DNA from 3 places in the Cerasibacillus sp. genome. Region 3 is predicted to be linked to each of the others. Evidence: riboswitches for the same ligand, from Rfam matches in the RefSeq annotation. Region 3 holds a riboswitch; each other region holds the start of a gene.
What was found. A riboswitch is a leader RNA that binds a small molecule or an ion and turns the genes downstream of it on or off. The one in region 3 is predicted to bind thiamine pyrophosphate.
Positions count from the first base shown of each region.

Region 1 (6,683 bases), on a different contig from region 3:
AAAAATAGAAGGTCACGTCTTTTAACGTAACAATTGGTTGTTCTTGTTCTACATTCCGACTTTGCCGCTTACTGTCTCTCATAGGTAAGGTCTGCTTTAACCATACGCGACCATCATTAACGGTTAGGGGAATGTTGTCTTTTATCGGTTGTTGTGCTTTCTCTAAATATAAATGAGCTAGATCTGGTAGATAAGCGTGATATTTTATTTCTCGTGATTGAAAAAGCTGATATAACATATCCCGACTGTTTCCGGTGAAACGCACTGTTCCTTCATCAAGCATAATCACACGGTCACATATCTGAAATAAGTGGTCAACCCTGTGTTCAGCAATAATAATCGTCATCCCTAAATCGTGATGCAGTTGTTCGAGGATTTGTAAAACATGTTTCGCATGTACGGGATCTAATTGTGAAGTCGGTTCATCAAGAATGAGTACTTTTGGACGTAATAATAAAACAGATAACAGATGAACAAGTTGTTGTTCTCCACCAGATAAGGCATCAGTTTTTTTATAAAGCAGGTTTTCAATCTTGAAGAAATGCCCTAGTTCGGCAACACGCTTTCGCATTTCCACTGTTGATAAACCGTGATTTTCCAGACCGAATACGAGCTCCTGTATGACGGTGGGCATAACCATCTGTTCTTCAGGATGTTGTGAAATAAAGCCAATCTGCTTTGTTAATTGCTCGTCAGACCATAAATGAATCGGTTTATTTTGGTAAAGCATCTCACCAGATAATTCGCCAATAGGGCGTAGAACAGAAGTTAATAAACGTAAAAGCGTTGTTTTTCCACAACCACTCGGCCCTGTTAACAGAATAAACTCGCCGGCATTAATGGATAAGTGGAGTTGATTTAAAACATCTTTATTCGCATCAGGATAACGAAAAGACACATCATATAGCTGAAACATTTAAGCAGTGCTCCTTTCAATAAGCAAAGGCATTAAATAAAGGAAAATCATTATGATATACATGCCCCAATCAAACGGATAGAAATGTAACGTTCCTAGTCGTGGATAAATATAGATGTTACCATAACCTAGAATACTTCCCGTAAAGCAGAGTATAAATAACAAAAGCAAAATGATCATCACAAACCAGTCACGTTTCTCCATATAAAAAGGCGTATACATCGTTCGTTTTTGATTGCCATAACCACGTGCTTTCATGGAATCAGCAGTTTCTATCGATTCTTCTAAAGACCAAGTGATTAAGGCTTGTAGTTGCAACATAGCTGTTTTAATTGGTGATTTATTTGATCCGCGAACATGTTGAATGGCTCGAATTGTTTCTAGCCGATTCATTAATAACGGCACAAAACGTAGTGCAATCATGACTAAAAGCGCTGTTCGTGGAAGAAGATTAGCAAATAAATATAAAAAACGCTGACCATGTAGGACGTGTTGAAAAGAGATAAATAATAACATCATGCCACCGATCATTAGTGCAAGACTGATACCATAAATTAACGCTTCAAGCGTTATTTGTCGGTTCCCAAGATAAAACAAGATATGGCTACCTCGTGAGACAAAAAGCGGATTTAATAAAATCATAACCCCCATCAATAAAAGGATACTAGATAGCCGCTTTTTAATGGATTTTCCCTCATCTTGTTGCCAGACAATCCAAATTAATAATAGGAAGGTGGTTAATAGGAATACGGGATGATTTATTTGAAACAGCATCACGCCAATTAAGATATAGTACATTAATTGAACAATAGGATGGATGCTTAAAAAGCCTTGTTCACTCACGTTCAATACTCCTTTCAACCTTATTAACTCGTTTTGCCAAAAGTCTTGGTCTTCAAGCATAGTCAAGTGGTAAGTCTCACCGGGCGCCAATATCTTTGCCTAAGTCTTTCGTGTAGAGCCACTCAATATGATCCCCAGGCGACACTTTAATCGCCCCGGCACTTTGGTGGGCAAATACACCATTAACTCGGAACATCCAACCACTTCCAGGTCCGTGGTCCATTTCATAGACGTTAGCAATGCCCCTAATATAAGCGGTCGATCCCTTTCCAGATATATCACGTTGAATATTTCTGTCCTTTGTGATATGTAATAAAGCATCTAAGGCAGTATCATTTTTATAAATAGTGACATTTGTATGAGCTAACGGGATATTGTCATTTGAAATTTTGATGACCATTGTCACAGTTCCAATGCTATCATCTGATTTGGTATCATTTTTTTGTTCGTTTCGTGGCGTCTGCTTCGGTTTTTTTGTTTTCTTTTGTGCTGTTTGATTTTGTTGTACTTGTTTAGTTGGCAAATTGCCTTGTTTTGTTTCTGTTTTTTTAGTCGTTTGTTTTGATTCCTGCACTGGCAGAGCGTCTGCATCGTTTTTCTCTTTTACGACGGTTTGTTGTGACGTTTCTTCCCGCTTTGGTTTAGTTTCAATTTTATCTTCATGGTGTTTTTTAGGTTGATCGTCCGCTTTAGTAATTGTAAAACTCGGTTTTATTTGTAAAGCTGTATGATGTTCTGAATGATTGGTAGCTGAAAAATCGAGCCCACTCGGCTTTTGTAATGAATCAGCACAGCCATTCAAAATGATCATTAGTATAAAAATTAATATTAATCTTATACGCATAAGAATCCCTCATTTTCTTGATCATACCTCTAGAATAGAGTGTATGCACTTGTTCTTCAACTCCTTAAGAAAATAAAAAAATGAGTTTGCCTTGGAAATCATTCTTGGACAAACCCGTTCATATTTAAATAAGTTTAGGAAATTAATTATTGATAGGGTAAAAAAAATCGAATGAAGTTGTTTGATGTTATGATGCTAGATTTCGCGAGAGGCTTTCTTTAAATTTACTTCCTTGTTGATGAAGTAGTGTTAAATTGATAGAAATGGGACGCTGATTTGGACGGTATACTTTTAAAATATTTGTTGTTACCTTAACAGAGCCGGCGATATTCATATGTCGATTTGTATAAAATTTCATTGACGGTTGACTCATTTTTCACCCTCAAGCTTTTTCTAGTGATCACTATAAATCTTTTGGATAATTCAAAAATATCATTACCAATAGTATCCTGATTAAATGCGATTGTCAATATACTTCAATGAAAAATAATTATCAATCTGTCTTATTAATTGCAAAAAAAAGGTGGGAGATTTTTCCCACCTTAATGAAATATTATGCGGCTTGTTGTCTTCTCTGAGATGCTACTGTAACTAGTTGTGGTGCTTTTTTAATCAGTAAGACTAATATAATGGCACAAAGAACCGAAGCGCCAAGGAACGTAATCCCGTTCATCGTTAACGAGAAGATGACAGGTGTTTTTCCTGCTTCAATGGCGTACTTTTTAAAGAAGATGACACCGGCAACAAAATGCCAGAAATAACGAGCTGCACCACCGACAAATGTTGCAACGACAATCCATACAATTGCTGTCCCCATTTTTTTATCTTTTAAACTACTTTTAATTATACCTGAAAACAGCCCGGCAAATCCGATACATGTAAAGGCAATAAAGTATTCAATAAATGCTTGTGTAGGGGTTAAAATCCAGGCATCACCTGTTGCAATTTGCAAAACCCCCCATAAAAACCCGGATATCGTCGCGGCAAGAAAGCCTCTGCGAAAAGCAATAATAAAAATCGGGACCATAGCAAATGAGATGGAAATCGATGGATTTGGTTTAAATGATGGGAATAAATCGAGTACCATCGCAAATCCAGCGAAAATCGCTATCTCTAATAATGTTTCTAAATCAAATCGTTTCATAAAAAAATGCCTCCTCTAATGGTGTACCACTGAGGGAGACATCGTGAAATAGGAAAGATGGCATACTCATACATACCTTCATTCCGCATTATTTCACCACATCCCTACGTTAGTACTAACTAGACAGGTTCGAAGGGTTAGAACGCATGAACGTTCAATCTCAGCGAAAAGCTCCCCTTGTGGTCACTTCATTATTCATTTCCATCCCATCATAACAAATATATGTCCGTTTTAAAAGCAAAAAAACCATGCCACCTATAGTTTTGGCATGGTTTAAATATGATTAAAGAATATCAATTCGTCTTGATTCTGGCGTTTTCGGATCTAATTTAGGTAGTTTTATTTTTAAGACGCCTCGTTTTAATTTAGCTTTAATTTTATCTTCATCAATATTATCGACATAAAAGCGTCGAATAAACTCTCCGTAGTGACGCTCTTGACGAATAATTTTATCTTGCTTATCTTTCGTTTCTTCTTCTTCCTCACGTTTCGCATGAATTGTTAAATAATTATCGTCTACTTGAATGGTAATATCATTTTTGTCAAATCCTGGAAGTTCCGCTTCCACATAATAAGCATCTTCCGTTTCTCTGACATCAGTACGAAAAGAATTGAAATTCCCATTTAATGGTGCAATTCCTTCTCGATCAAATACTTCATTGAAGGACTTTAACATGCGTTCGAATAAATCCAGCTCGTCATCTTTTCTTTTAAATGGCTTTAAGTCAAACATATGAATTTCCTCCTTCTTTTTGTGTATCTCTCACTTATTATTATACCTTGTTTTTTCATGTTATTTGGTTCGTTATATCATTTTTCAATTAAATGTCATAGTTCACTTCATTGTAAAATTCAACATTCTTCGACAAAAAATTCAATATGGATGACAGATAACATTTTATTTTGTAAAGTATATACAGATGCTGTTTTTGCTGTTGTATAGCATGAATTGTCGCTAAGATTATTAACATTTTAACACTTCAGCAATGAATAGTTCAGAATGATCTAAGAGGTTAGGGTAACTTAATTCAAAAAGGGGGATAAGCAATATGGACTTGCAAAAATTATACAATGAAAAACTTTGCTCTATCGAGGAAGCGGTTTCATTCATTCAGCCTGGAGACGACATTATTACACCGATATTAGCCGGAGAGCCTTACAAATTAATGAAACAATTAGAATCACATGAAGGCCTCTCAGGAAACCGTTTAATTCAAATGTTTTCAACTCGTGATGTAATCGATGTTGAACCAGAAAAACTTCAAATTATTAGTACTTTTTTAGGGGCATCAGAAAGAAAAGCATTCAAAGAAGGAAAAATTGATATTTTACCAAACCACTTTTCCGATATGCCTAAATTACTAAATCAGTTTACAAATAATCAAGTCGCGATGGCAGTCGTTTCACCGATGGATGACGAAGGTTATTTTTCAATGGGAACTAACTGTGACTATGTAGCAACTGTCTTTCCTTACGCTAAAAACATTATTTTAGAAGTGAATGAACATATGCCACGTACATATGGAGAGAATCGTGTTCATATCTCTGATGTAAGCGCATTAATCGAAAATCATGAGCCAATCCCTGCATCACCTGATTTAAGAGTATCAGAAAAAGACCGAATCATTGGTGAATATGTAGCAGAGCTCATTGAAGATGGCGATACCATTCAAATCGGATTCGGTTCTATTCCAAATGCGATCATCGAACAGTTGACATCACACCGAAATTTATCTGTGCATACGGAAATGATACCGGAGAAAATTATTGATCTATATGAAGCAGGCGCCATTACTAATGAGAATAATCTATTTAAGAAAGGGAAGTTAACAGCTACATTTGCATTCGGCTCGCAGCGTTTATATGATTTTATCCATGAGAATGAAGATATTTATATGTTACCAGTCAATAAAACGAATAATGTTGTCGATTTGTCTAAAATGAAAAACTTAGTCACAGTGAATGCGGCTGTTGAAGTTGATTTCCTTGGCCAAGTGAACTCAGAGATGATTGGCGGCACATATTGGTCTTCTTCAGGTGGGCAAGCTGACTTCCAAATTGCTTCACATCTCGCTGAAAATTCAAAGGGTATTTTAACATTACATTCAAGTGTAAAAAAAGATACCATTTCAAAAATTGTTCCGACTTTACTGCCAGGAACACCTGTGACAACTTCGAAAAATGATGTCGACTATATTGTAACTGAATACGGTGTGGCTCGCTTACGTGGAAAAACAATTCGCGAACGTACGAAAGAATTAATTCGCATTGCACATCCTAAGTTTAGGGAGGAACTAGAGTTTGAAGCGAAGAAAATGGGCTACTTAGTATAAAATATTTACCCTGGACGAAAGCTGTCCGGGGTTTTTTAAAAATAATGTGAAGAGCACTTCGTTATATAGACGCTAAGCATTGTTCATGTTAAAATGATATTATCATAACAGAACAGGCACCATGACACATAGTCCAATGTAAAGAGGGTAATTCTATGAAACTATGGTTGCGTAAGATAGTCGTTGCTTTCGTAGCAGTCATGACTTTGGGGCTTTACATTCCCCCAATTGCATTAACATTAGATGCTGATGAAAGTAAAGACGCCATTTCGGAAAAATCAAATATCGATGAACAACAATCAGCGGTAGCCGTTGTTGAGCATGAGATACGAGATGAGCGGCGGAGTCAACCGACTCTGGAAGATAGACCGACGGCAAGAGAAACTTATCTTGAACACCTGACAGAAGGTGCGAAAGAACAAGCCTTCATGAAATTTGGTCCGCGCATGATTGATCGTGTAGAAGATGAGTTTACAACGGACATATTACCAGTTATTGAAGATGTCATAGAAGCGGTTATTGATAGAGCTGATGAGGATGAACTAGCTTACTATGCGATTACTGAAGAACCAGCTCATGGGTTTGGAGAGCGTATTTTTAATG
Region 1 is NZ_DATBTY010000062.1:2,657-9,339, forward strand. Features, by position in the region: gene VIG73_RS10520 (ABC transporter ATP-binding protein) at 1-916, opposite strand, end outside; gene VIG73_RS10525 (energy-coupling factor transporter transmembrane component T) at 917-1,759, opposite strand; gene VIG73_RS10530 (DUF4430 domain-containing protein) at 1,836-2,603, opposite strand; gene VIG73_RS10535 (hypothetical protein) at 2,791-2,976, opposite strand; gene thiT (energy-coupled thiamine transporter ThiT) at 3,157-3,747, opposite strand; TPP riboswitch at 3,832-3,935, opposite strand; gene VIG73_RS10545 (Hsp20/alpha crystallin family protein) at 4,031-4,480, opposite strand; gene VIG73_RS10550 (acetyl-CoA hydrolase/transferase family protein) at 4,797-6,080, shown strand; gene VIG73_RS10555 (YpjP family protein) at 6,236-6,683, shown strand, end outside.
Region 1: linked by a shared signal. The riboswitch ahead of thiT (energy-coupled thiamine transporter ThiT) and the one ahead of tenA (thiaminase II) in region 3 are both predicted to bind thiamine pyrophosphate.

Region 2 (6,683 bases), on a different contig from region 3:
AAGCATTAGTCGCATTAAATCAGGCGGTGCTTGATTCTTATAAAAAATATGGTGTCACCATCGTCGATCACCATACAGCAGCTGAACAATTCCGTGTGTTTGAACAAAAAGAAGAATCTGATGGTCGCCATGTAACAGGAAAGTGGTCATGGCTTGTTCCACCAATGGCTCCAGCGACGACACATATGTATTTTAAACCGTATGATAACGCGTTAGTAACGCCGAATTATTTTTATCAAAAAATGAAATATCCAGATGTTCAAAAGAATACGTGAAAAACGTTAAAATTAAAACGCAGTCTACTTCATTTGAATTAGACTGCGTTTTGTTTTGAACAAGATGTGATTAAATTATATTCTGTTTATGTTTTGAAAGATTTTAATCGGGACTATACGCCAAACTATCTTCAGCTACAGTAGGTGTAAGAAAAGTATGCTGACTTGCAGTATGTAAGTCGCGCCAGATTTGATTAATCTCTGAATGCTTCATAATTGCTTTCATTCCGATAAAACGGAATAGATTGTTAGCGCAAGTAAGCATTGTTGTAACAGCTCGCTTACAAACTGTACCAAATGCTCGTTGTTCATCTTCTGATAGGTCCTTATCAGAAACGTAGTCTTGCCAAATGTTTTTCACAGCATCATGAAAAGCCTGTTCGGCGTTTTTCCAACGTGCTGTTTCAGTTTCAATTTTATCCATCATGACTTCATATCGACTCGGTTTACCGTGTTGCCAGTTTGATTTATTTTGCTCTGTAAATGATACCACTTCTTCGATGAAATGTTTGCCGATTCCTAATGTAATCGCCGCAAAAGAAGCTTCTGAAAAAGGGAGAAATGGGAATTGATGAATCGGTAACCCGTATTCATTCTTTGTTTCAAAAATCGAAAACGCACGTATTTCTGGTACAAACTGATTCGTAATACGAATCGTATGGCTACTCGTTTTTTCCAAACCAAAGGCATCCCAATCTTGTAAAACATCAACTTGATCCTTCTCAAAAATAAATGAGATGAGCTTCGATTCATCTTTTACTTGACAAGTAGCCGTGAAAATCGAAGCGTAATCAGCACCACTACAATAAAACCATTCTCCGTTAATAGTATAGCCTCCGTCTGTACGTTCAGCGATGCCGGCTGGAAATCCACTCCCAGCGATGACTGCATCTTTCGGTTTATAATAAGTTTCTGCAGCTTCTTGGGTGAAGTTACTAGTAAACATCCCTCCGCCTGAACCGACTGTAACGAGCCAGCCAAAACTTCCATCGACATAGGAGGCATCTTGAAAGACGCGAACAGCTTCAGGTAATTCAAGTGCTTTTCCACCGAGGGACTTAGGAACAATCAGTTTAAATAATTGGTTGTCTATCATATATGAAAGGACAGTGTTTGGGATTGATGTTTGATCATGATGCTGATTCATTTCATTTCTAATCCATTGAACGGTTTCTCTGTTTAATAGTGACATATGATGATTCATCCTTTATGAATTGGTTTCTTTTATTATAGCAAATGATTACCTTCTTATTATAGGTTATGGGGATGAATAAGTAATAGTTAGATAGAGAACTTCACAAAAAATATCAATTAAGAAGGATTTTCGACATATATTATCGAATATTAATATATAGGCAAATTATTCCACTAAACGCAAAAATTATTCTCCTAAGATAATTCAATAAAATGATTGCTAAGTACAATGTAAGTAAAGGTGAAAAAGAGTCGATAGAATAAAGGTGATGATTTATGAAAGGGATTCGTTTATTTACGAAAAGAACGATTATCATCATGGTTACTGTGCTTATGCTTGTCATAAGCACCGTTTCTTACACATTATCAACGCTAGCTGATGCAAAACAACAAGTAAAACAAGATATTACGGCCTTTTCTCGGGGCACATATGATATCTTGATAAGACCGCCACAGGCCCGAACCAATCTCGAAAAGCAACTTGGTTTAATTGAAGAAAACTATCTTGGAATCGGAAGCGGTGGTATAACGATAGACCAGTGGAAAGAAATAAAAAACCACCCACAAGTTGATATTGCGGCTCCTGTTGCTTCAATTGGCTTGTTTACCGCAAGATTACGTTCCTGGATGCTTGAAAAAACGGAAACATTGAAATACTATGAAGTCAACTACGAGACGAGTGATGGATTAAATACTTATACATATAACGAAGATACCTTTGTTTATGATTTTATCGATGACTTCGATGATGAAGATTTAGATTTACTTTGGTATCCTTCATCTTTTGAAGTAGGAAACAACTATCTCGATCATGTTGCGGCACTTTTTGCTTTTCCACCTTCTTATCATCAAGTAGTAGCGATTGATTCAGAAGAGGAAGGGAGATTAGTGAATGATGATTTAAGCTTACTTGAAGGAATGGCTCGTAATCATCGGGCTTATAAAAGTGGAAAGCTGGCTATCCCAGTGCTGAGCTTGAAAGATGTCTCGGTACCCAATACGATTAAACTGACAATCGATGACTTACTTAAACCGACAGAAGAAGAGTTAAGAGAGTGGAAAAGTAAACATAAGGATGGGCTTGCCATTCGTACATTAGTCGAAATGCCTGCCGATTATGAGCAATTTTTGGATGAGTATATTCGTAAAAAACGTATGCACAACAATGAAGTCTATGTATTTCATGCCCATGATGGTCCTTCTCCTTTTGAAGATTACCCTTTTTTTGTTAATAAGGAAAAGAAACTTGTCGCAGATGATGGTACGGGAAAGGGCGAAGGGTATTTAAGTGGATTTTATAGGAAATTTGGACAACGCATTGGCTATCAGCTTGACCCAGTCGTTTATAACATGGTAGATAACAAGAATCTGAGCATTAATCAGATGGGAATCGATGAGAATTATGGCGCGCCGATTTATAGAAAGATGACAGAAGTGGAATTTTTTGAAGTTGATGATGCAAATATTCCACTAAATGAAGATGATGCATTTGAATTTTCTCATGTAGGATTCTTTTCAATTGAAGAAAACCAAGATATGTTAGCGTCTTCCCCTTTAGGTATTTATGGGCGTGATATGCCATATTTGGCAACAGATTCATCAGTGAAACTTCATCCATCAGCTGTGCCGGGAAGTTTTATAACGACACCTGCACACGGACTGATTTCGATTGATTGGGCGGAGAAAATAAAAGGTGAGGCTCCGATTGACGCGATTCGAGTTAAAGTTGCCGGAATTACTGGCTATGATAAACGAGCGGCAACACTTATTCGTGAGTTAGCAGATGAATGGGAAGAAGCTGGTTTTACGGTTGATATTGTAGCAGGGGCATCACTTCAAGACCTCACCGTTGATGTTGAAGGAATTGGTAAAGTTGTTCAAATGTTTACGACGTTAGGAGCAGCAGATACGGTCATATCGAGTTGGAATGCGCTTCAAGTGCTTTTAACTTTATTATATGGTTTGGTAGCACTTACATTTGTCGGTTATTCATTTTCTAATTTACTTGTAGACCGTCAAAGAGATGAACAATTGCTAGCACAACTCGGTTGGTCAGAAAAACTTATCCGCCGGGTTCGCTATAAAGAATGGATAACGATGTTAGGCATTCCTATTACTCTCGTGATGATTGGTTTTACCGTTTATGGTATGTATATCAATGACTGGTTACCACTTATTTTATCAGCTGTGATTAGTATTATCTTTCTACTTTTACTTTTATTAGCCAGCTTCGTACAGAAAAAGAAAATACGACATCCTAAGAAACAAGGTAAAACGGTCGTTATGCAAAATATTCGTTTTTATAAATCAAGCATTATTGCCGCATGTATTCAGTTGTTTTTAATGACGCTTTTGACATGTTTTCTACCATTCTTCTTAATACAAACGGTCGCAAATACGACACTCACAAGACTTGGTGCTTATGTACATGGCGAAGTTGAGGGGTTATTTTACCTTGTTATCGTCCTATTGTACGTGTTAAGTTTAACAACAGTCTATCAATCACTTAGCCGTATGTGGGAAACACGTCAGTCAGAAATTAAGCTTTTTCTATATCTCGGTTGGGAGAAAAAAGCAATCCGAAACTATTTTATAAAAGAAGTGCTTATATGGGCTGGATTATCGATAGGTTTCGGGTGGATTGTAAGCTCTATCATTATGTTCATATTTATTGAGACGACGCTAATAGCATTTATATCAGGAATCATTGGATTTTTATTCATTTTGGCTGTGACTATTGGCGGTTCGATTTATTCATTACATCGAACACAAGTAAAAGGAGGTGCTACAATTGGACATCAAGCTTCATCATGTTAATAAATCATATGAAACAGGTGTCGAAACAATTAACGTTTTAAAAGAAATTGATTTTACCGTTGCATCTGGGAGTTGGCTTACGATAACTGGTCCATCCGGTTCTGGTAAAACAACATTACTGCGACTTTTATCAGCTATTGAGCAAGCGGATCGTGGACAAGTGATAATTGGCGAACTTGATGCGATGACAGCACTTGAAGCAGAACGTCGCTCTTTTCGTCGGAAATATATCGGCTATATTTTTCAGGACTTTCAACTGTTTGATCAGTTCGATGTGCTTACGAATGTGATGATTCCTTTATTACCATACGAATCGAAAGCTGTTGTCAAAGAAAAGGCGGAACAATTGCTTGACATGGTTGGCCTTACGAATAGGAAAAATCATATGCCATCACAATTATCTGGTGGAGAAAAACAACGAACAGCCATTGCTAGGGCCTTGATGAATGACCCACAGCTCATATTATGTGACGAACCAACAGGAAACCTAGATCTTAAAAATCGTGATCAGATTATGGCTATTTTACAAGATATCCATAAAAAAGGCGCAACGATTGTCCTTGTCACACATGATTTAGAACTGACAAAACATGGTAATTTCCAATTTGAACTAAGAAATGGCGAAATCGTGGATCGTATAATGAATTGAAGAAGCTTCATCTTGAAATTTAATCGTCGATATGGCATAGTTATGATGAAGACAAATAAAAGATTCATTGTAGGGGTACCAGTGTTTTGCTGGTTGAGATTGTATCCGTAAGATACTAACTCTTTGAACCTGATCTGGTTAATACCAGCGAAGGGAACATGTGACACAACTATGTCTATATATGTGTTCATGCCCCTAGATTTTCTAGGGCTTTTTTTATGAATTCGTATCATTCCCTACGACTGAATCGAAAAAAGGGAGATTAACATGAAGAGACTACTAGCTATACTCATCACTGTATTACTTATTATGACAGCTTGTGGTAATAATGATACAAAAGAAAAAACATCTGATGAATCAAACAAGAAGAAAGATGAATTAACAGCAGTAAAAGTTGTTTTAGATTGGACACCGAATACAAATCATACAGGTCTATATGTCGCTCAGGAAAAAGGTTACTTTCAAGAAGAAGGCTTAGAAGTAGAGATTATGTTGCCAGGTGAAGCTGGAGCTGACCAACTGATTGCATCGGGACAAGCTGATTTTGGAATTAGTAACCAGGAGAGTATTACAGAAGCAAGAGTTCAAGATATCCCACTTGTTTCGATTGCAGCAATCATTCAACATAATACATCAGGTTTTGCCGCACCGGTTGATAAAAATATAAAATCACCGAAAGATTTTGAAGGTAAAACATATGGTGGCTGGGGCTCACCTGTAGAAGAAGCTGTCTTATCAACATTGATGAAACAAGACGGTGGCAATATTGATAAGTTAAACATCGTTAATATCGGTACAGCGGATTATTTCACTGCTGTTACACGTGATATTGATTTTGCTTGGATCTTCTATGGATGGACAGGAATTGAAGCTGAATTGCGTGAGGAAGAATTAGACATGCTCTATTTAACTGATTTCTCGGATAAGCTCGATTATTACACACCTGTTCTCGCTACAAGTGAAGAACAAATTGAAAAAAATCCAGAAACAGTAGAAAAGTTTTTAAGTGCCGTATCTAAAGGATATGAATTTGCGATAGAAGACCCTGAAGCAGCGGCAAATATTTTAATCGATGCGGTACCAGATCTTGACGCAGATTTAGTAAAAGCTAGCCAAGAGTGGCTAAAAGATAAATATCAAGATGATGCTGAGCGTTGGGGCGAACAAAAACTAGAAGTATGGGAAAACTATGCAGAGTGGATGCTGGAAAATGATTTACTTGATAAAGAATTAGATAGTGATAAAGCATTTACAAATGAATTTTTACCAAAATAAAAGAGGTGTCCATCATGGCAAACGCACTTATAAGTATACAAATTATACCAAAGACGAAAAATGGTGAAGATGTCATTCCATATGTTGATGCAGCTATTGAGGTCATTGAACAATCTGGTGTTAAATATCAAGTGAATCCACTTGAAACAACGATGGAAGGTAATTTAAGCGAATTGTTAGCGATTGTCGAACGTATGAATGAAAAAATGGTGGAACTGGGTAGTTCGAATGTGATTTCACAAGTGAAAATATTATATGAACCAAGTGGTGCTTCAATGGATAAATTGACGGAGAAGTATCGATAATATGAAGCAATTAATAAATAAAGGATGGCGACCATTATTGGTCATCATCCTTTTCATCATCGGCTGGGAAGTCGCTTGTCAAACATTCGAAATACCAACATGGCTCTTACCACCACCGAGCGATATAGTGGATGAAGCATTAACTGGTTGGAATCAGTATTCTAAACA
Region 2 is NZ_DATBTY010000006.1:94,088-100,770, forward strand. Features, by position in the region: gene VIG73_RS01675 (nitric oxide synthase oxygenase) at 1-275, shown strand, start outside; gene VIG73_RS01680 (acyl-CoA dehydrogenase family protein) at 379-1,467, opposite strand; gene VIG73_RS01685 (hypothetical protein) at 1,746-4,286, shown strand; gene VIG73_RS01690 (ABC transporter ATP-binding protein) at 4,261-4,935, shown strand; TPP riboswitch at 4,997-5,108, shown strand; gene VIG73_RS01695 (ABC transporter substrate-binding protein) at 5,203-6,210, shown strand; gene VIG73_RS01700 (thiamine-binding protein) at 6,225-6,515, shown strand; gene VIG73_RS01705 (ABC transporter permease) at 6,517-6,683, shown strand, end outside.
Region 2: linked by a shared signal. The riboswitch ahead of VIG73_RS01695 (ABC transporter substrate-binding protein) and the one ahead of tenA (thiaminase II) in region 3 are both predicted to bind thiamine pyrophosphate.

Region 3 (6,683 bases):
CTTTAGCATTAGGATTTATTATTATTTTTGACAATCATACTGATTTAAGATTTAACACAGGAAACCAAATAATAGGTAGCGCATTTGTTGTTGCTATTTATGCGGGGGCAATTATTTTTATTTATGGAAATCTTATCTCTTTAGGTATTGACTATTTTAAGACGAAATTAATGTTTTCGAATGAGCTCTCTATTCTCCTTCATATATTTTTTGGTTTAGCGGGAGGCCTCTTTTTTATGGAATGGGGTTTTGCGCTATATGGTGCTGTTGCAGCCTGTCTTTATGCACTAATTAATCAATTAGTAAAAAGAAAAATCAATCAACATAAGCTCCTTCTTAGATTATTGACGGCAACGGTTTTTCTCTATTTATTGTCATGGGGAATTTTCGAAGCCATTTCACCACCACTTCCACCATTTACTTTGGAAGCTGCAGTGGAGTTTGCTACATCAGGTGAGGGAATGGTCACAGATGACTTCCCAGAAAAAATGGGAAGCTGGCAGGAAGAGATTAGTGGGTACAACGTTGAAAAAGAACTCAAAGCAGAGGATATAGGTAAAGAAAAATACATCGTTCACTTTATCGAAAGATGGGAAAAAGGTAAAGAACATGGTTACTGGCGATTATCCTATGAAGTCGATCGAGAGGCGATGATACTTTCAGAGCATAAAGGAGAGAATCCGCCGTATTGGGAGTAACTGAATAAAATATTCGCAGCAAATGATTTTTAGAAAAGTGAGAGGGAGCGGACCATGCCCCGGGTACTTTCCGGGGCATTTATGCTCCAAAGTACTGGTGGTGGCAGCTCCGCGGGTACCATCTCAAGCTTTACGTCAAAACAGTACCCGCAGTGAGGCAACCGCGGGTACTTAATGTATCCCCGTGATGAATGCCTCTCGATTACTACAGACATAAAAATACTGTCCCGAGGATTTGAACCACGTTAAGGACAGTGTTTTTATTTTTTATCATGATTCGACTTTTGAATCACTGTTTCCTATTCCATTCATAATCAGCTGAATCAGTTGTTCTGTATCCCGCACATCATCCCATTCAAGATGAGGGAATAGAACATAACGAGTAAATAAGTGACCGAGAATATTTGTGATGGCAAACTTAGCAATCGCAGTGGGTGGCAACTTCTTTAACATGCCTTTTTGTTGATAATCATTAATAACCTCTACAACCCGATGGTACATGTTGTCAGAAATGAGTTGTAAAAAATGTTCACGTAACTCCGGATGAAACGGCAATTCTTGGAAAATAATTTTTAATAGTGGTAGAAATTGAACGATGATATCACGGCGATTTTCGATAATGGCAGACAACAAATCTTCAGGCCGTTGGTAATCTTTATTTAGTAAATCGGTTAAATCATTAACAATATATGAGTCAGCTATTTTTTCCATAAAAGGTCCGACAATAGCAAGCAATAATTCCTTCTTTGTACGATAATGTCGAAAAATCGTTCCTTCCGCCACTTGTGCCTGTTTAGCGATTTCACTTGTTGAAGTGGCAGCATATCCTTTTTCGGAAAATAATTGTACAGCTGCTTTTAAAATTTGCTCTTGTTTCTCAGTGAGATTATTCGATTCAAAAAGTGTTTGCACAATTAATTCAAAACGCTCCATTGTTACCTCCAACTAAATACGTCGATATTTTTTTAATGCTAGGATATTTAAGAGCATAAAGGAAAATCCAAACGCAAGTAAAATGAACAGTTCTATTATGATATATTCAAAGCCCAATCCTTTATACATCACGTCGACAATGGCATTTCCAGCATAGTACATCGGCATACATTTTGCAATGAACTGGAGCCAATTTTCCATTGTATCAACAGGTATGATTCCAGCAAAGAAAATTTGCGGGATAATGATGAGCGGAATAAATTGCATCATTTGAAATTCAGAATTAGCAAAAGCTGAAAGTAATGTACCAAGTGTTAATGCGACAAAAGCAATGACCAGGTTTATCAGTATCACATGCCAAATAGAACCTATTAAAATAATATCTAGCACACGAATAGCATAAAAAACGACGATTAAAGTTTGAATGACAGCAAATAAACCGTAACCGAGTATATAACCAAATACAATATCACGCCGCTTAATTGGTGTTGCAACTAATCGCTCTAATGTGCCAGATGTTCTTTCCCGCAAAATAGCGATACCAGAAATAATAAATACGAAGAAAAAGACGAAAAAGCTTACAAAAATAGGTGCCAATTGATCAAAAAAGGTTGTCTCTTCATCTCCATATACATAAACTTTTTCAACTTCCGGGATGTCTTCTGGAGCTAATGTTGGTAGTTGTGCAAGTTGTGGAGCCATTTGTTTGATCTCCTCTATAAAGGAAGAGAGCTCACTCGTTTGTTTTTCTTTTTGTATGCTGGCAATCGATTGCTTCACTTTCATTTCAATCGCTTTTGATGTTCCCGTTTGTTCATTTTTTAAAATGATAACATAATTATCATCTTCCATGGTGACCATCGCATCCAGTTCATCATCCTCAATCGTTGACTTTAGCTTCATATTTTCATCGTATTGAACGACATCGACATCCTGTTCTTTTAGGTATTCGATAAATGAATCATTCGTATGACTTACGCCAACGCGTGGTGTCACGTCTTCATTTGAAAATAAATAATGAAGAATCGTGATAATAAACAACGGTGCAATCATCATTAAAGCAAGTGCGCGTTTATCCCGAAGCATTTGGATTACAATTCTTTTTGCTAAAGCGAATACTCTCATTGACTTTCCCTCCCCGCAAATAAAAAGACATCCTCTAAATTCGTTGTGTCATATTGGGATTTTAATGATTTTGGTGACCCAGATGTGATGATTTTTCCATCACGTATCATCGAAAGACGATCGCATTTTTCTGCTTCATCCATGATATGTGTCGTTAGTAAGATGGTTTTGCCGCTATGTTTTAAGCGCATTAATTCTTTCCAAATCGTTTGCCTTAATTCTGGATCAATTCCAACTGTCGGTTCATCTAAAATTATAACCTGAGGATCTTGAATGAGTGCAATCGCAAGGGATAATCTGCGTTTCATCCCACCAGAGTAGGTGGATACCTTTTTCTGTAAGTCTGTCGTCAGGTTGACAAGGTCACTGACATATGTAATGCGTTCTTTCTGTTGTGCTTTGTTCAGTGAAAAAAGTGAAGAAAAAAATTGTAAGTTTTCCCTCCCAGTTAAATCTGTATAGAGGGCATCGGCCTGAGCCATATAGCCAATATTCTCCAATACAGTTAAGTCAGGTACTTTTTTATCAAGCAAACGAACACTTCCAGCAGAAGGCCGATCCATACCAACAATCATTTTCACTAAGGTTGTTTTTCCAGAACCCGAGGGACCAATCAACCCGTAAATTTCACCATCTGCAACTTCTAAATCGATATCCTGTAACACATCTTTTTTGCCAAAACGCTTACTAATATTCTTAACGTCTATTGAGATGCCCATTTCATGACCTCCTCACATATAATGAGTGATTACTCACTTCGATTATAAAAGATGTCCTGGAATTGTCAATGAATATTTTATTATTTTGGCTTCATGAAGCGGAGCACAGGTTACAAGTAGACTAGAAAGATGAATAAAATGCTGATTAGTGCGCTTCACTCGTTACAAACTCATAAGAAAATTGAAAACCGTGTGGGGTAGAGCTTTCCACTCCTTACAAACTCATAAGAAAACCGAAATCCGTGTGGAGTAGATCCTTTCACTCCTTACAGTTTCATAAGAAAACTAAAATCCGTGCGGAGTAGCCCCCACCACTCCTTACAAACTCATAAGAAAATTGAAAACCGTGTGGAGTAGCCCCCTCCACTCCTTACAATCTCAAAAGAAAACCGAAATCCGTGCTGATTAGAGCTCTCCACTCGTCACAATCTCATGAGGAAATTGAAAACCATGCGGATTAGAGCTCTCCACTCCTTACAGTTTCATAAGAAAACCGAAATCTGTGTGGAGTATCGCCTTCTACTCCTTACAGTTTCATAAGAAAACCGAAATCTGTGTGGAGTAGATCCTTTCACTCCTTACAGTTTCATAAGAAAATTAAAATTCGTGCGGAGTAGCTCCCTCCACTCCTTACAAACTCATAAGAAAACCGAAATCCGTGTGGAGTAGAGCTTTCCACCCGATACGAACTCTAGAAAAAAGTCTCACCCGCAACGAGTAGAGCGCTGCAACCAATGCGGACTCGCGAAAAAGATCTCACCCGCGATGAGTAGGGCACTCCACCTGATGCAAAACCAAAAAAATTCACCCTCACGATAGAGGGTGAATTTCATTGCGGAAATTCTAGTCTTTCTCAGACAACCATTTTTCAAACGTATATGACATTTCCCAAAAGGCGAGTTCATATTCTTTGGCGATAATGAATTGGTCTTTTATTTTTTCCTTTTCCTTTTCACTTGCTTCTAATGCTAATTCATCGAGTAGGTCAATCTGCTCTTGTGTGGACTCTTGGAACCAGTCACTGGCATATGTTGCCAACCAGTTTTGATAGATTTCTTCCTTTGGTTTGGCGTCTTTATTGATACGACCGATGTCAGCATAGAGCCAATAACAAGGTAACATGGCGGCGACAATTTCTGCTAAACTACCTGATAAGGCTGCCCGATACATATGAGATGTGTAGGCGTATGCCGTTGGAGCAGGCTTGAAGTTTTTCAAATCCTCTTCAGTAATATTTAATATTTGCGCATGTTGCTTATGAACCGTTAATTCTGCCTCAGCTGTTAATTTTGCCTTTTCTGCAAGCATCGCTGACACAGCGAAATCATCGGCATGAGCTGCGGCAAACGCATGAATTTTACCGTAATGCTTTAGATAATAGATGTCTTGTAAAATATAGTAACGAAATGTTTCTAGTGGTAAATCACCTTTTACAATCCCTTGAACAAATGGATGATTTAAACTTAATTCCCAACTGTGCTTTGTTGCTTCTTTTAATTGTTGTGAAAATGACATAAAAAATCCTCCTCTTGTTATCGTTTCCGATTCTGGAGGAGGAAAGTGATTTCGCAGTTAAATATTGACTCGAAAGACCCCCAAAAGAGTCTAACCTAGTCAACTAATTGCTTGGCGAATCGTCCACTTCCCTCCGCTGGTGTTAACCAGATCAGGTTCCAAGGGTCCTAAACCTAATTAGTCTCAGCCTTTTTCAGGCTCCCCTAGTAGAAACGAAATATCTTTCACTCTTAGACTATCATATTCATCAAAAGAGTCAAATCATGAATATTTTTCAAAAACTTAATATAAACATGTTATCAGGGGGTATCATGTTTTTTTAAATAGCAACCCGTGATTACATAAGAAAACGACATGATACACCTAATCGTTTATGTGAGGAGGCTTTATTTATGAGATATGTCAATCCAAATACGAAAGGTTCAGTTGTGCAGTTTAAGGAGCGGTATGACAATTTTATAGGGGGTGAATATGTCCCACCGGTAAAAGGGAACTATTTTGAAAACGTCAGTCCTGTGACAGGTGAGGTGTTTTGTGAGATTGCCAGGTCGACGAAAGAAGATGTGGAACGTGCGGTGGATGTGGCGTATAAGGCAAAGGATGCCTGGGGAAAAACATCACCAGCTGAAAGGGCAAATATATTAAACAAAATAGCAGATCGAATCGAAGAAAACATCGATATGTTAGCGGTGGCGGAAACTTGGGATAATGGTAAAGCGGTGCGGGAAACATTAGCTGCGGATATACCACTAGCTATTGATCATTTCCGTTATTTTGCTGGAGCGATTAGAGCCCAAGAAGGTTCAATTAGTCAAATTGATGATGATACGGTTGCCTATCATTTCCATGAACCACTCGGTGTTGTTGGGCAAATTATTCCATGGAACTTCCCGCTATTAATGGCTACATGGAAAATTGCACCAGCACTCGCAGCGGGGAATTGTGTTGTATTAAAACCAGCTGAACAAACGCCAGCATCGATTCATGTTTTTCTAGAGTTAATCGGTGATTTATTACCTCCAGGTGTACTGAATGTAGTGAACGGATTCGGATTAGAAGCTGGTAAACCTTTAGCTACAAATAGTCGTATTGCGAAAGTGGCGTTCACTGGTGAGACAACGACAGGTCGGTTAATTATGCAATATGCATCCGAAAATATTATTCCAGTTACACTTGAATTAGGTGGCAAATCACCAAATATTTTCTTCAATGATGTGATGGATCAAGATGACGGATTTTTAGATAAAGCAGTCGAAGGACTCGTTATGTTCGCGTTAAACCAAGGCGAAGTTTGTACGTGTCCATCACGTGCGCTCATTCAAGAATCAATTTATGATGATTTTATGGAAAAAGCCATTGCAAGAGTAAAAGAAATTAAAGTCGGTCATCCATTAGATACCGAAACAATGATGGGTGCACAAGCGTCGATGGAACAAATGGAAAAAATCATGTCCTATTTGGAAATTGGAAAAGAAGAAGGCGCAGAAGTATTAGTTGGTGGAAGTAGGAATGAATTAGCAGGTGAACTAAGTGGCGGCTATTATGTCAAACCGACCATCTTTAAAGGGCATAATAACATGCGGATTTTTCAAGAGGAGATTTTTGGCCCGGTTCTATCTGTCACAACGTTTAAAGATGAAAACTCAGCGATGGATATCGCGAACGACACATTATATGGCCTCGGTGCTGGTGT
Region 3 is NZ_DATBTY010000052.1:1,842-8,524, reverse strand. Features, by position in the region: gene VIG73_RS09070 (hypothetical protein) at 1-698, shown strand, start outside; gene VIG73_RS09065 (TetR/AcrR family transcriptional regulator) at 969-1,631, opposite strand; gene VIG73_RS09060 (ABC transporter permease) at 1,644-2,756, opposite strand; gene VIG73_RS09055 (ABC transporter ATP-binding protein) at 2,753-3,475, opposite strand; gene tenA (thiaminase II) at 4,319-4,990, opposite strand; TPP riboswitch at 5,102-5,205, opposite strand; gene adh (aldehyde dehydrogenase) at 5,383-6,683, shown strand, end outside.